Regions from separate parts of the Kocuria sp. KKT182 genome, predicted to be linked through region 2. Evidence: predicted binding sites of a transcription regulator. Region 2 holds the regulator's gene; the other holds the start of a gene.
What was found. The regulator LexA, encoded in region 2, represses DNA repair genes until DNA is damaged. The targets are predictions, from matches to a motif close to TCGAACANNTGTTCGA.
Positions count from the first base shown of each region.

Region 1: a site for LexA is predicted at 4,579-4,594, ahead of ACZ2G1_RS19510 (LexA family protein). Genes of this name have one in related genera too.

Region 1 covers NZ_JBVMVZ010000003.1:96,868-103,673, forward strand. Annotated here, with positions in the region: gene ACZ2G1_RS19475 (hypothetical protein) at 1-291, opposite strand, end outside; gene ACZ2G1_RS19480 (ParA family protein) at 324-1,115, opposite strand; gene ACZ2G1_RS19485 (hypothetical protein) at 1,198-1,527, opposite strand; gene ACZ2G1_RS19490 (glutaredoxin domain-containing protein) at 1,602-1,865, opposite strand; gene ACZ2G1_RS19495 (hypothetical protein) at 1,884-2,087, shown strand; gene ACZ2G1_RS19500 (hypothetical protein) at 2,221-2,361, opposite strand; gene ACZ2G1_RS19505 (Y-family DNA polymerase) at 2,854-4,113, opposite strand; gene ACZ2G1_RS19510 (LexA family protein) at 4,128-4,568, opposite strand; gene ACZ2G1_RS19515 (hypothetical protein) at 4,697-5,797, opposite strand; gene ACZ2G1_RS19520 (hypothetical protein) at 6,065-6,280, opposite strand; gene ACZ2G1_RS19525 (hypothetical protein) at 6,491-6,806, shown strand, end outside.
Region 2 covers NZ_CM145757.1:156,459-163,264, reverse strand. Annotated here, with positions in the region: gene hisH (imidazole glycerol phosphate synthase subunit HisH) at 1-385, opposite strand, end outside; gene hisB (imidazoleglycerol-phosphate dehydratase HisB) at 382-1,011, opposite strand; gene ACZ2G1_RS00695 (histidinol-phosphate transaminase) at 1,156-2,259, opposite strand; gene ACZ2G1_RS00690 (LysM peptidoglycan-binding domain-containing protein) at 2,350-2,778, opposite strand; gene lexA (transcriptional repressor LexA) at 3,123-3,902, shown strand; gene ACZ2G1_RS00680 (ATP-dependent DNA helicase) at 4,054-6,132, opposite strand; gene hflX (GTPase HflX) at 6,137-6,806, opposite strand, start outside.

The DNA.
Region 1 (6,806 bases), on a different replicon from region 2:
GGTGATGATGCCGGCGACGAAGTCGCTGAGGGTCTGCCCACGTTGGGCGACGTGGTTGTAGGCCGAGCGCAGTTCGGCGAGGTCGTCGATGTCCATCTGGACCTGGAGGCGACGGCGGGTGTCCGTGGCGTTCCCCTTCTTCTGCTCGGCCGCAGGCGCCGGCGCCGTCTCCTGTGGTGCGGCGGGTGCTGCGACCTCCGGCGCGGGGGCGGTGGTGTCGGTGATGGAGGGGGCGACGGCGTCTTGGCCGGTGAGGAAGGTGGATTTCCGGCGGCGTCCTGCGGTGCTCATGGTGGGGGTCGTTCCTTTCGTGCCGGGACGGCTCAGCGGCTGGTGATCTTGGCCAGGTGGCGGGTGTAGAGCTCGGCCATGGACTGGCCGCCCTTGATGTGGTCCAGGGCGTCGCCGGTCTCGATGGCGTCGCGGATCACCGCGCGTTTGGGGATGGGCGGGTCCAGCAGCTGCTCCCCCAGGGCTTCTTGGAGGGTCAGTCGCCATTCGCGCCCGGCCAGGGTCGTCGGCTCCCACTTGTTGAGTAGCACCCCGCGGATGGTGAGGTCGGGGTTGTAGTGCTGCTGCACGGAGCCGATGGTGTCGCGCATCAGGGCCACCCCATCGGCGGCGAACAGGCCGGCCTCGGTGACCAGCACGGCCCCGTGGGCGGCCACCAGGGCGTTGACGGTGAGCATGCCCAGGTTCGGCGGGCAGTCGATGATGACCAGGTCGTAGCGCTCCCCCACCCCCTGAAGGGCGCGCTGGAGGGTCCGGGCGCGTTCCTCGGTGCGGGGTGCCTGGGTGAGTTCTTGCTCGATGATCGCCAGGGCCCGCCCCACCGTGGGGGCCAGGTCCACGCCGGGCCAGATGGTCGACACGATGACGTCGGCCAGCGTGACAGGGTCCTCCCCCGGTGCCTGCTGGGGGTTGATGACATCGGCCAGGCTGACCTCGTCCAGGGGGAGCCGTTCGGGGGTTAGGGCGGTGGTGAGGTTGCCCTGCGGGTCCATGTCGATGGCGAGCACGCGCTTGTCCGCGCGCTGGGCGGCGCGGATGAGGTGGTAGGCCGTGGTGGTCTTGCCCACGCCACCCTTCTGCAGCACGGTGGCAAGGATGTCCATACGGTGCCTCCTTTGAGTGTTTGCCTCAGTTTAGTAAATGGAGTCGTTAAGTAAATGGAATGCAGAGGTGTGTTGACGGGTCTCAGGCGGTGATGGAGAAGTACACGCGGTAGAGGTCGTCGCGGGCGCGACAGGCGGTGGCGGTGACCTCCACCAGGTGCTCCCCGTGGAGGTGGCCGGCGTTGAGGCACGCCTCGGTGGCGGCATCCGCCAGATGCTGGGCCTTCCGCGCCAGCACCTCGAGGCGCTGGGCGTGGCGGGTGAGCCACTGGGTGTACTTCTCGTTGTCGGCAGCGGCCTGGGCGGCCGCGCGTAGCTTCTCGATCTCGGCCAGGACCTCCTGGGCGGCCCGTGTCGCTTCTTGGGCGGTCGCCCGGTGCTTGCTGGTTGCGTGTTCGGGCTGGACGGTCATGGCGTCCTCCTGGGGGGCGGATGGACTTCGCGGGGTCCGGACGTGAGGGGTGCCGTGGATCTGCGGGTGATCGGTCAGGTCAGCTCGGCGCGTTGTCGCACCAGGGCGTGAAGCTTGTCCGGGCGCAGGCCGTGCCAGTGGTCCTGGACTGTGCCGTCGCCGTCGCGGACGACAGTCACGGGCACTCCCTGGTAGCCCAGGTCGCGGAGGAAGTCGGCGGCCGCGGGCAGGGAGGCGACATTGATCAGGCCGAAGGGGATGTCCTTGCGGTCCATGGCCTGGCCGGCGGCCTGGCAGTCCACACACCCAGGGAGGGTGTAAAGGGTGATGGTGGTCATGATGCCCTCCTGGGCTCAATGGAAGAGCAGGTCCTTGACGTAGAGGTTGTGCCCGGCGACCGCACCGTCATCGTCATCGTCGAGGACGGCAACGACTCCGGCGGTGCCTGCACCGGGAACACCGTACGGGTAGAGCACTTGGGCGATGTCGAAGTACTGAGGCCATCCTCGCCAACCGGTCTGACTTCGGAACTTATACCATCGATTTACTCCATTATATGAATGGGGTAAATGGCGTGAATGGATGATTTTGAGGAAGAAGTTAGGGATAGTCGGGCGGACAAAAGCCCCCACCAACGAGCAGTCGGCAGGGGGCGTCAGCATCCGCGCGGACATCACGCGCAAGGATGGCCGTCTAAGAGTCCCTGCGAACGTGGAATAGCTCGAATCCCTCGGAGATGGACGCGAGCAGCTGCTCGCGGGCGGCAACATAATTCTCAGCCTCCGCTTCAACCTCCTGGGTCGCCGTGAATCGGATCCTGCCGACGATCTTCATGTTGGGCTCCTTCTTCGTGCAGCGACATGCCCACCCTGCTAAAGCTTCAGCGGGGTGGGCATGCGTCGAAGCCTGCGGATGCCGGCTCACCCCAGCCTGCTACTTCTCGTGAACCCCAGTGCCCAGAAAATGACTGAGCCGGTGGAGCTCAGAGGGCTGAGCGGACGCCCAAAGCTCCCATTCTCCCTGGACACCTCCACCCCCTCACACTCCCTAATTGGAGTATTAGCCTCCATTATTTCCAAACTATCCTTTTACCCCATAACTGTTGTACGCCACCTCGACCCCAAACAAGGTGCTGGTAGTGATCCCGGTCCAGTCCGGGCTCCCAGGTTCCCGCAGCTTCCCTTGGGCAATCATTTTGGAGGCCCGCCAGGGCCGAGGAAATGTGCGGCAGCCATCGTCCGCCACCCCAGTCCCAAGGAGGACTGTCGCCTTGATCGGCTGGGGGAGTAGGTCAGTCCTAATGCGGCCCAGCTAAGAAGCGCGTGTTCAGGAGACGGTGCGGAGCTCGTTCCAGTCGGTGGTGTAGCGCGGGGAGAGATCTGCTTGGCGATTGGCCCAGGGGGCGGGGGAGTGGGCGCCGAGCCTTCCCAGGGCGAGGGTGCCGGTGCCAAAGCGTCGGTTGACCGCGTCGATGAGCTCCCCGATCGGGGCGGGCTGCTCGAGCACCCCGGGCAGAACCGGCACGGCGCCCTCGGGAGCGAGGTCCGCGCAGAGGATCCCGGCGCGCATGTAGGACATCCCGTGCATGAGCTTGGGCACCAGGGCCGCCCGGGCTGCGGCCACCAGGGGTCCGGGCTCGTTGGTGGGCACGGCCAGGCGCACGTGGGCGGAGACATTGTGGGTGGGTCCGGGCCGGTGGGGTGAGGTGGTGGCGAAGACGGTGAGGCGTCCGGCGACCTCGCCTTCCTTCCGGAGCCGACGGGAGGCGCGTTGGGAGAACTCGGCCACCGCCGCCCCGACGATCTCCGGATCCCAAATCGGGTCCGGAAACGACCGGGAGACCAAGATCTGTTGCTTGGTCGCGACCTCGTCTTCGACGGGGATGGCGGGGAAGCCGTTGAGCTCGAGCACCGTGCGCATCTGCACCACGGAGAACTGGTGCCGGATGGCCACCGGGTCGGCATCGCGCAGGTCGGCGACGGTCTCGATCCCCATCGCCTCCAGTCGTTTCGCCAGCCGCCCGGCGATCCCCCAGACCTCTGTGACCGGCAACGCCTCCATGAGCCGGTCCCAGTATCCCTCCGGGGCCTGGTCCCAGTGCACCACCCCACCGGTGGCCGGCAGCTTCTTCGCGGCCTCGGTGGCGATCTTCGCCCGCGTCTTCGAGCTGGCGATCCCAATGCTCACCGGCAGCCCGACATTGCGGGCCACGGTGGCTTTGAGCCGGCGTGCCCACCGCACCTGATCGGCCGGGGTGCCCTCCGGGGGCAGGAGGAAGCACTCATCGATGGAGTACACCTCCTGACCCAGCGCGTGGCGGGCCAGCAGCAGCATCACCCGCTCGGACAGATCCGCATACAGCTGGTAGTTGGAGGACCGCTTTTCCAGTCCCCACCGACTCGCGTCGGCGCGCAGCTGGAACCAGGGGTCACCCATCTTGATCCCCAGGGCTTTGGCCTCAGCGCTGCGGGCAACGACACACCCGTCGTTGTTGGAGAGCACCACCAGCGGCTTGCCGGCCAGCGAGGGTTCGAAGAGGGCCTCGCAGGAGGCGTAGAAGTTGTTCACGTCGACCAGGGCGATCACCGCGGGCCACCGTCCTAGTGCAGCTTCCGCTGGTTGACGTGGCGGATGCCGTAGACCACGACACCCCAGATCTGCAGGGTCGACAGGGACGGGACCTCCACGTCGGGGTAGGCCGGGTTCTCCGGGTGCAGCACGACCTTCTCGGGGTGGACGTGGAGGGTTTTGATGGTGAAGTCCCCGTCGAGGACGGCGATCACGACATCGCCGTGCCTGGGGGTCAGGGAGCGGTCCACGAGGACTTCGTCGCCGGAGTAGATCCCGATGCCTTCCATGGAGTCTCCGGTGACGCGGAAGAGGTAGGTGGAGGTCACGTCTCTGATCAGGACCTCGTTGAGGTCGATCCGGCCGTCGTCGAAGCTGTCCTGGGCAGGGGAGGGGAAGCCAGCCGGGACTCGGACCAGGACCGCAGAGACCAGCACGGGGCGGTCAATGGTGAGCGGTACTGGGTGTCTCATGCCGTCAGAATAGAACACATATTCTAAACCTCAGCCCATAAACACAATAGAACCGTACAAATATACGGTTTGGCTAGTGCCGATGCTGCGGATTCTCCCCCGCTGACCGGACACGCCAAGGGGCCCGACTACGGAGCCGAGGCGGCGCCGGCGGCTTGGTTCTGGCCGGCGGCGATCTGGGCGGCCCAGCGTTGCCGGAACGGCCGGCGGGGGCCAGGCACGGGGGAGGACGCTGGGGAGGCCGCGGAGGCAGCCGTGCGGGCGGCGTAGCGTTCGGCGGCTGCCCGTGCTGCCGCGCGGCGCTGGGCGGCCTCGGCGGCGACACGCTGGTCGCGGGAGCGTAGGGGGGTGCCGTCGGGGTGGGTCCAGGCGCGCATGCGGGCGGCCAGCCAGGCGGCGGGGTTGTCGATGCCCTCCACGGTGAGGAAGCCGTAGCGGGTGCCCTGAGGGGTCCAGTCCAGGGCGGTGAGCACGTCGGCGATGGTCCATCTGGCCTCGAAGAACGGCTTGCACACGCTGGTGACGTGGGCGGTGGTGAGCTGGCGCAGCACGATGGCCTCGTGCTGGAGCTCCAGGGCGGCCGCCCGCTGAGTCTCCTTCTGCGCCCGACGGGTCACCCGCTTCGTCAAAGGCTCCGTCGTCGCATGACGGGGCCACAGCGGGGCTGTACGACGTTTCAGGGCGGTGACCACCTCGCGCCGCTGCGCGGCGCGCTTTCGGGTGGGTCGCGGCGCAGCCGCGTCCTTTGGGGAAACCTCTTCGCGCGCGTGCGGGGAAAGATTCTCCCACTTCGTGGGGACCGGGGTGTCAGTTAGTTCCACAGGCTCGACTGCCGGCTGGACGGTGCTGTGGATGAGCGCGTAGACGGGGGCCTCGCCCCGGGTGCGACCGGTGGCGGCCGGGGTGCGCCCCGCGCTGCGGCCGGTGGCCACCACGGCCAGCAGCCCGCACTCGCGCAAGTGGCGGATCACCCGCGCCACGGTGGAGCGGGAGCGGTCGATCTTCGCAGCGACCCAGTCCCAGGTCGTGCGCCAGGTGCGCGAGGCGGGGTCCTGCTGGTGGCAGATGATCTCGACCACGGCCAGCAGGTTCGCTCGGGCATCGGCACGCAGCTGGTCGAGGCTGGGGTGCTCCAGCACCGCCCGGCGCCAGGCGGCGACGTGCTTGGCGAGCTGGCAACCCTTGGGCACCGCCCGCAGCACGACGGCCTTGGAACGCTCGTGCTCCACCCGCACCCGCCGGCGACGTGAGGGGAACTCCCCAGCGGCCTCGAGGGCAACGTCAGGGGCGGAATGTGACCGAAAATCGGCGTGACTGAGTGAAGAGGGGTCCATTTGCGGACGCGCCTCAGGTACACTAGGGGACACAACAGTCCCCTGGTATTGGGTTCATGAGGTTCCTGATTCAGTTCTGTTGAACCAGCTGTCACGAGTTTGGCGACCTGGGACAGCTGATTGACTTCGACGGCCCGCCTTGCCCGGCGGGCCGTCAGTCGTTTAAGCGGTGTTGCTGAGGGGGAGTTCTGTCTCCTGTGGGTTGTCGAGCTTGTTGGTCCTTCCCGAGTCACGCTCGATGAGCGCGCCGATGTACTCAGCCATGGAGAGCCCCACGTGAGAAGCGTTCTCTGCTGCCAACCGGTGTTGATCCAGGGTCAGGCGCATGCTGAACGGCACTTTGCGCCCGATCATCTTCGGTGGCTTGTACTCGGTCATAGCGCCAGTCTGCCACGGTAAATGCACATTTGCCCACAGCAAAGCGGCGTGTTTCCCAGCTGAAGTACATTTGCACAAGGCGCTCTACAAGGAAGCGTGAACATGTTCATGGTAGAACATGACCGGTAGGCTCTTCTACCGACATACGCACTAGCCCCACCCTTCAGGCGCGAGCCGACTCGTGCGCGCCACTCCCGGTACAGTCATGAGGTGAAAGTCCTGGCTCTCCCCCTGCGCCTTCCCAGCGTTGATCTCGACCAGTTACTACCCAATGCCTCGTCATTGAGGTCCTGGCCGGACATACACGCGGCCGTTGAACGGCAGCACGGATACAAGATCAGCGTTGGACCAGCTCCGCAGAGCCTTGGTCGTTCAGTCACTGGCGTGTGGATGAGGACAGAGACGCAGTCCTACATTTTCCATGACGAGGGATGCGTGCAGTCCGATGCGTTCGTCAGGCACATCGTGGCGCACGAATATGGACACATCCTGTTGCGCCACAGCGGGTGTGAACTGAGCATCGGGA
Region 2 (6,806 bases):
GTTCGACGACGCCGGGCCACTCGCCCATGCCCTCGGTCTCCTGGCCGTGCTCCACCCCGGAGTCGAAGAGGACCTGCAGGCCCACGCAGATGCCCAGCACGGGCCGTCCGCCGGCGAGGCGGCGGCCGATCAGGCGCAGCGCGTCCACGGAGCGCAGACCGTCCATGACGGCGGCGAACGCGCCGACGCCGGGGACCACGAGGCCGTCGGCGTCGAGCACCGCCTCGGGGTCGGCGCTGAGCACCACGTCCGCGCCGGCGGCCTCGAGGGCGCGCACGGCCGAGCGCACGTTGCCGGCGCCGTAGTCGAGGACCGTGACGGTGGGCCGGCCGGCGCCGTCGGTCGCGGTGGTGCCGTCCGTCGCGGTGGTGCCGTCGGTGCTCACAGGGCCCCCTTCGTGGACGGGATGCCGCGGACCCGGGGATCGGGCTCCACGGCCTGGCGCAGCGCGCGGGCCAGGGCCTTGAACTGGGCCTCGGCGATGTGGTGCGGGTCCCGGCCGGCCAGCAGCGTGACGTGCAGGCAGATCCCGGCGTGGTGGGCCAGGGACTCGAAGACGTGCTGGACCATGGAGCCGGTGAAGTGCCCGCCGATGAGATGGTACTGCTGGCCCTCCGGCTCGCCGGTGTGCACCGCGTAGGGCCGGCCGGAGATGTCGACCACGGCGTTGGCCAGGGCCTCGTCCAGCGGGACGGTGGCCTCGCCGAATCGGCGGATCCCGGCCTTCTCGCCCAGCGCCTGGCGCAGGGCGTCCCCGAGGACGATCGCGGTGTCCTCGACGGTGTGGTGGACGTCGATGTGGGTGTCCCCGGTCGCCCGGATCCGCATGTCGATCAGGGAGTGCTTCGACAGCGCGGTGAGCATGTGGTCGTAGAAGGGCACCGAGGTGTCGATGTCGTTCTCGCCGGTGCCGTCGAGGTCGATCTCGACGGACACCGTGGACTCGCTCGTGCGCCGCTCCAGGGCGGCGCGGCGGGGCGCACGGGTGCCGGTGGTGGTCTGGTCGCTCATTCGGTGGGAACTCCTCGCGGGCGCGGCACGGCCGTCGGTGGGCCGCGGGTGGTCCGGGCCGGGACGCACGGCGGCGCCCCGGGCCCGGTGGTGGTGGTCTGCCTCCATGCTATCCGGGTCGGGAGGACCCGGCCCCGGGGCCCCTCAGCCGGCGGAGACGATCCGCTCCATGCTGGTCAGGAACGCGGTGGTCTCCTCCTCGGTGCCGGCGGTGACGCGCAGGTGGCCGGGGATCCCGACGTCCCGCACGAGCACCCCGTCCTCGAGCAGCTCCCCCCACACGGCCCGGGAGTCCTCCATGCCGCCGAAGAACACGAAGTTGGAGTCCGACTCGGCCGGCTCCAGCCCGATCCGCTTGAGCTCGTCGACGATCCGGTCGCGCTGGACCTTGATGTCCTCCACGTTGGCCAGCAGCGACTCCGAGTGGCGCAGGGCCGCCAGGGCCGTGGCCTGGGTGACGGCGGAGAGGTGGTACGGCAGCCGGACCAGGCGCACGGCGTCGGCGACCTCCGGCGCCGCCGCGAAGTAGCCGAGGCGGGCGCCGGCGAGCGCGAACGCCTTGCTCATGGTGCGGGAGACGATCAGCCGGGGCCGGCCCTCGAGCAGCGTGAGCGCGGTGGGGGTGCCGCCGTGGGAGAACTCCGCGTACGCCTCGTCGACCACCACGACGGTGCGGAACTCCTCCCCCGCCTCGTACACGGCGGTGACCACGTCCGAGCCCAGCGCGGTGCCGGTCGGGTTGTTGGGCGAGCAGAGGAAGACCACGTCGGGGCGGTGCCGGCGCACCTGCTCGGCCGCGGACTCCGCGGACAGGCCGAAGTCCGCCGCCCGCTCCCCGGCGACGAAGCCGGTGTGCGTGCCGGAGGCCAGCAGCGGGTACATCGAGTAGGTGGGGACGAAGCTGAGCAGGGTGCGGCCCGGGCCGCCGAAGGCCTGCAGGATCTGCTGCAGGATCTCGTTGGACCCGTTGGCCGCCCACAGGTTCCCGGGCCCGAGCCCGTGGCCGAGGTACGCGGCGAGCTCCTCGCGCAGGGCGGTGAACTCGCGGTCCGGGTACCGGTTGAGGGTCCAGGCCGCCTCGGTGACCTCCCGGACGATCGCCGCGTGCACGTCCGCCGGGACCGGATGAGTGTTCTCGTTGGTGTTGAGCGCCACGGCGACGTCGAGCTGCGGGGCGCCGTACGGCGTCTTGCCGCGCAGGTCGTCGCGGAGCGGGAGGGCGTTGAGTCGGTCCAGGTTCTGCGTCACCCGGACAGTTTAGTGCTCCGCCCGGGGCGTACAGATCGGGGTGTACAGAGCGGGGCGTACAGAGCGGGGCGTGCTGATCGGGCGGGCGGCTCAGGCGGCCGGGACCTCGAGGAGCTGGCCGGCCACGAGCACGGAGCTGTCCAGGTCGTTGAGCTCCACGATCTCGTCCATGACCTCCCGCGGGTCCCGGTCCGGATCGGCCGCCACGGCGAGCTCCCACAGGCTCTGCCCGGGGAACACGGTGGTCTGCTCGGTCCCGGAGCCCGGGACGGGTGCGCTCGTGGCCGTGGCCGTCGAGGGGACGAGGAAGATCACGGCGAGCACCACCAGGGCGGCGGAGCCGGCCAGGACGGGCAGCCCCAGGAACACCAGGCGGCCGCGGCGGGTCAGGGTCAGCGGGGTGCGGGACGCGGAGCGGCCGGGACGGGCCCGCCGGAGCGCACGGCCGAGCCCCCGGGCGGATCCTGCGGACTCGCGGCGGCGGGCGACGACGGCGGTGAGGGTGGCACTGGCACTCATGACATGAACTCCTTGACGTTCCCGCACGGAGCGGGCGATCTCGAACACCGGTCCGGTCGACGACCCTCGCGGGCCTCCATTCGATCGAACATACTTTCGAATACCGATGACCCATGTCTAGCACGTGTCTGCGAATGCTGTCGACAGCGGGTCGTACATATGTTTGAACACACACGGCGTGTCGCCTAGGCTGAGGACAGGTCCGGGCCCCCGGCCGGCGCGCGCTGCGGATCCCCTGCGCCTGCCGACCGGGACCCATCGAACCACCCGGGTCCGACATCGGAACCGGGACCGCGCAGACCGGCTGCGGCACCTGCAGCCGGACGGGAAAGGACGACGCTCCCATGGCCCAGCCCCCCACCCCCGAGGAGCCCCGCGCCCGGGGCGCCCGCCCCGGGGCACGCTCGCGCAGCCGCGGGCTCACCGTGCGCCAGCGCACCATCCTCGAGGCCATCCAGCGCTCCATCGCCGAGCACGGCTATCCGCCGTCCATGCGGGAGATCGGGGACCTCGTGGGCCTGGCCTCGCTCTCCAGCGTCACCCACCAGCTCGCCCAGCTCGAGAAGCTGGGCTATCTGCGCCGCGACCCCAAGCGCCCGCGGGCCATGGAGGTGCTCACTCCCCTGCAGCTGCGCGGGACCGCCGGGGCGGAGTCCGCCGAGCCGTCGCAGGAGGCCCCGGCGGCACCGGCGAGCCGGACCGCTCGTCCCGCCGCCCAGAACGCCGTGGCCGAGCTGTCCACCTCGGCGGACGTGACGATGGTCCCCCTGGTGGGCCACATCGCCGCCGGCGGGCCGATCACGGCCGAGCAGTCCGTGGAGGACGTCCTCGCGCTGCCCCGCCAGCTGGTCGGGCACGGCGAGCTGTTCATGCTGCGCGTCAAGGGCGACTCGATGATCGACGCCGCGATCTGCGACGGCGACTGGGTGGTGGTGCGCCGGCAGAGCGCCGCCGACAACGGTGACATCGTGGCCGCCCTGCTCGACGACGAGGCCACGGTCAAGACCTTCCGCCAGCGGGACGGCCACACCTGGCTGCTGCCGCAGAACACGCGCTACGAGCCGATCCTCGGCGACCACGCCACCGTGATGGGCAAGGTCGTCTCGGTGCTGCGCAGCCTCTGAGCCGCCGCACGCCCCGGCACCCGGGCCCTCCGCCGCCGGTGGGGGGGCCCGTTGCCGTCCGGGCCGGCCGCCGTCCGGACACCTCCTGCTGTCCGCACCCCGTGCGGGCCCGGCGCGGTCCGGGGAGACCCCGGGCGTCCGCCGGACGTGCTCAGCCCACGGAGAGCCGCTGCAGGGCGCCGAGCACCACCTGGCGGTCCGTGGTGGTCCACAGCGGCGGCAGGGACCCGCGGAGGAAGCCGCCGTAGCGGGCGGTCGCGATCCGGGAGTCCAGGATCGCCACGACGCCCCGGTCCCCGCCCGCGCGGATGAGCCGCCCGGCCCCCTGGGAGAGCCGCACGGCCGCGTGCGTCGCGGACACGGACATGAACCCGTTGCCGCCGGCCCGTTCCGCGGCGCGGCTGCGGGCGCTCGCCAGCGGGTCGTCCGGGCGCGGGAAGGGGATCCGGTCGATCATCACGAGCCGGCACGAGGCCCCCGGGACGTCGACGCCCTGCCACAGGCTCATCGTGCCGAACAGGCTCGTGGCCGGGTCGTCGGTGAACTCCTGGACGAGTCCCGCGAGCGAGGACTCCCCCTGGCACAGGATCGGCAGGTCGGTGCGCCCGCGGAGCGCCTCGGCCGCCTCCTCCGCCGCCCGGCGGGAGGAGAAGAGCCCGAGGGCCCCGCCCCTGGAGGCCTCCAGCAGGGCCAGCATCTCGTCCAGCTGGGCCTCCGTGAGCCGGCGGCCGGGCTTCTCCAGGTGCTTGGCGAGGTAGAGGATGCCCTGCTTCGGGTAGTCGAACGGGCTGCCGACGTCCACGCCCTCCCAGCGCGGGGCGCCCTCGCCCCGCAGGCCGAGGGCGCCGGCGGCGGAGTCGAAGGACGAGCCGACGGACAGGGTGGCGGAGGTGAGGACCACGGTGCGCCCGTCGAAGAGCCCCTCCCGCAGGGTGCCGGCCACGCTGAGCGGGGCCACGTGCAGGGTCGCCGGGTCGGTGTCCTCCGCGGGCACGTAGCCGCGGCCCGGCTCCCAGCCGCCCTGGCGCGAGATCCACAGCACCTCGCGGTGCTCCTCGGCGGCGAGGATCCGCTCGGCCAGGTCGAGGACGTCGCTCACCCGGGAGCGGGCCATCTGCCGGCCGGCGTCCCCGTCCTTCTCCCCGGGACCTGCCTTGGACTCGGTCATCACGGTGCGGGCGGCGTCCCGGATCTGGGCCACGGCCGCCGCCTGGGCGTCCCCGAGGCCGCGGTGCAGCAGCTCGGCGGGAGCGCCCATCAGGGCGGCCTCGAGGTTGGCGGCCCCGGCGGTGAGCGAGTCGGGGCTCGCGGAGGTGTGCTTGCGCGCGGACGCGGCGGCCGAGCGGACCATCGCCGCGGAGAGCTGTCCGGTGACGGCGCCCGTCACCCGGTCCTGGAGCTCGTGGGCCTCGTCGATGACCACGACGTCGTGCTCGGGCAGCACCGTGATGCCCTCGAACGCGTTGATCGCGAGCAGGGCGTGGTTGGTGATGACGATGTCGGCCTCACCGGCCCGCTGCTTGGCGAGCTCCGCGAAGCAGTCCTCGACCAGGGGACAGCTGCGGCCCAGGCACTCCTTGGCCGTGACCGACACCTGGCGCCAGGCGCGGTCGCTGACCCCGGGGAGCACCTCGTCCCGGTCGCCGGTCCCGGTCTCGCGGGCCCACTCGCGCAGGCGCTGGACCTCCTGCCCCAGCCGCCCGGGGTTCTCGGCGGCCTCGGGCTGCGGCGGGCCGGGGTGCGGGGCGGCGTCGGGCAGCGCGAAGAGCGCGCCGGGCTCGTCGTCGGACGGGTAGCCGCCCTCGATCTTGTGCAGGCACGCGTAATTGCTGCGGCCCTTGAGCAGGGCCACGTCCACGTCCCGCTCGAGCTCGCCCTCGAGGGCGGCCAGCAGGCGCGGCACGTCCCGGCCGACGATCTGCGACTGCAGCGCGAGCGTCGCGGTGGCCACGACCACCGGCTTGTCCGCGCGCTGGGCGTGCTCCACGAGCGGGGCCAGGTACGCGAGGGACTTGCCGGTGCCGGTCCCCGCCTGGACCAGCAGGTGCCGGCCCCGGTCCAGGGCCTCGGCCACCTTGGCGGTCATCAGCCGCTGCCCGTCCCGGACCTGCCCGCCCATCGCGGTCACGGCGGTGTCCAGCAGGGCCAGGGAGTCCTTGGCCCCGGGCAGGGTCTCCGGGCGCACGCCCGAGACGTCGTGCCCGGACTCGTCCACGAATGCGGCGGCCACGCGCTCAGGCGCTCTCGGCGCCGAAGCCGGGAGCGCGCTCGGGGGCGAACTCCGCGAGCTCGGCCGCGAGGTCCTCGCGGACCTTCACGAGCAGGTGGGTGCCCTCGGGCAGGTGCTCGGTGCGCAGGATCTCCGCGTCCCAGTCGTGCAGCCGGCTGACCACGTCGCCGCGCTGGTAGGGCACGAGCAGGTCCAGCACCGTCTCGGGCCGCGGGATGGACTCGCTGATCCGCTGCCGGAGCTCCTCGATGCCCTCCCCGGTGCGGGCCGAGACCACCACCACGTTGCGCTCGCGCTGCTTGATCCGCTCGACCACGAACGGGTCGGCGGCATCCACCTTGTTCAGGGCGATGATCTCGGGGATGTTCTGCGCGTCGATGTCCGTGAAGACCTGGCGCACCGCGCGGATCTGGGCCTCGGGGTCCGGGTGGGAGGCGTCCACCACGTGCAGGATGAGGTCGGAGTCGGCGACCTCCTCCAGGGTGGAGCGGAACGCCTCGACGAGCTGCGTGGGCAGCGACCGGACGAAGCCGACCGTGTCCGAGAGCGTGTAGCCGATGCCGTCCGGTGTCTGCGCGCGGCGGACCGTGGGGTCCAGGGTGGCGAACAGGGCGTTCTCCACGAGCACGCCCGCGTCCGTGAGCCGGTTCAGCAGCGAGGACTTGCCCGCGTTG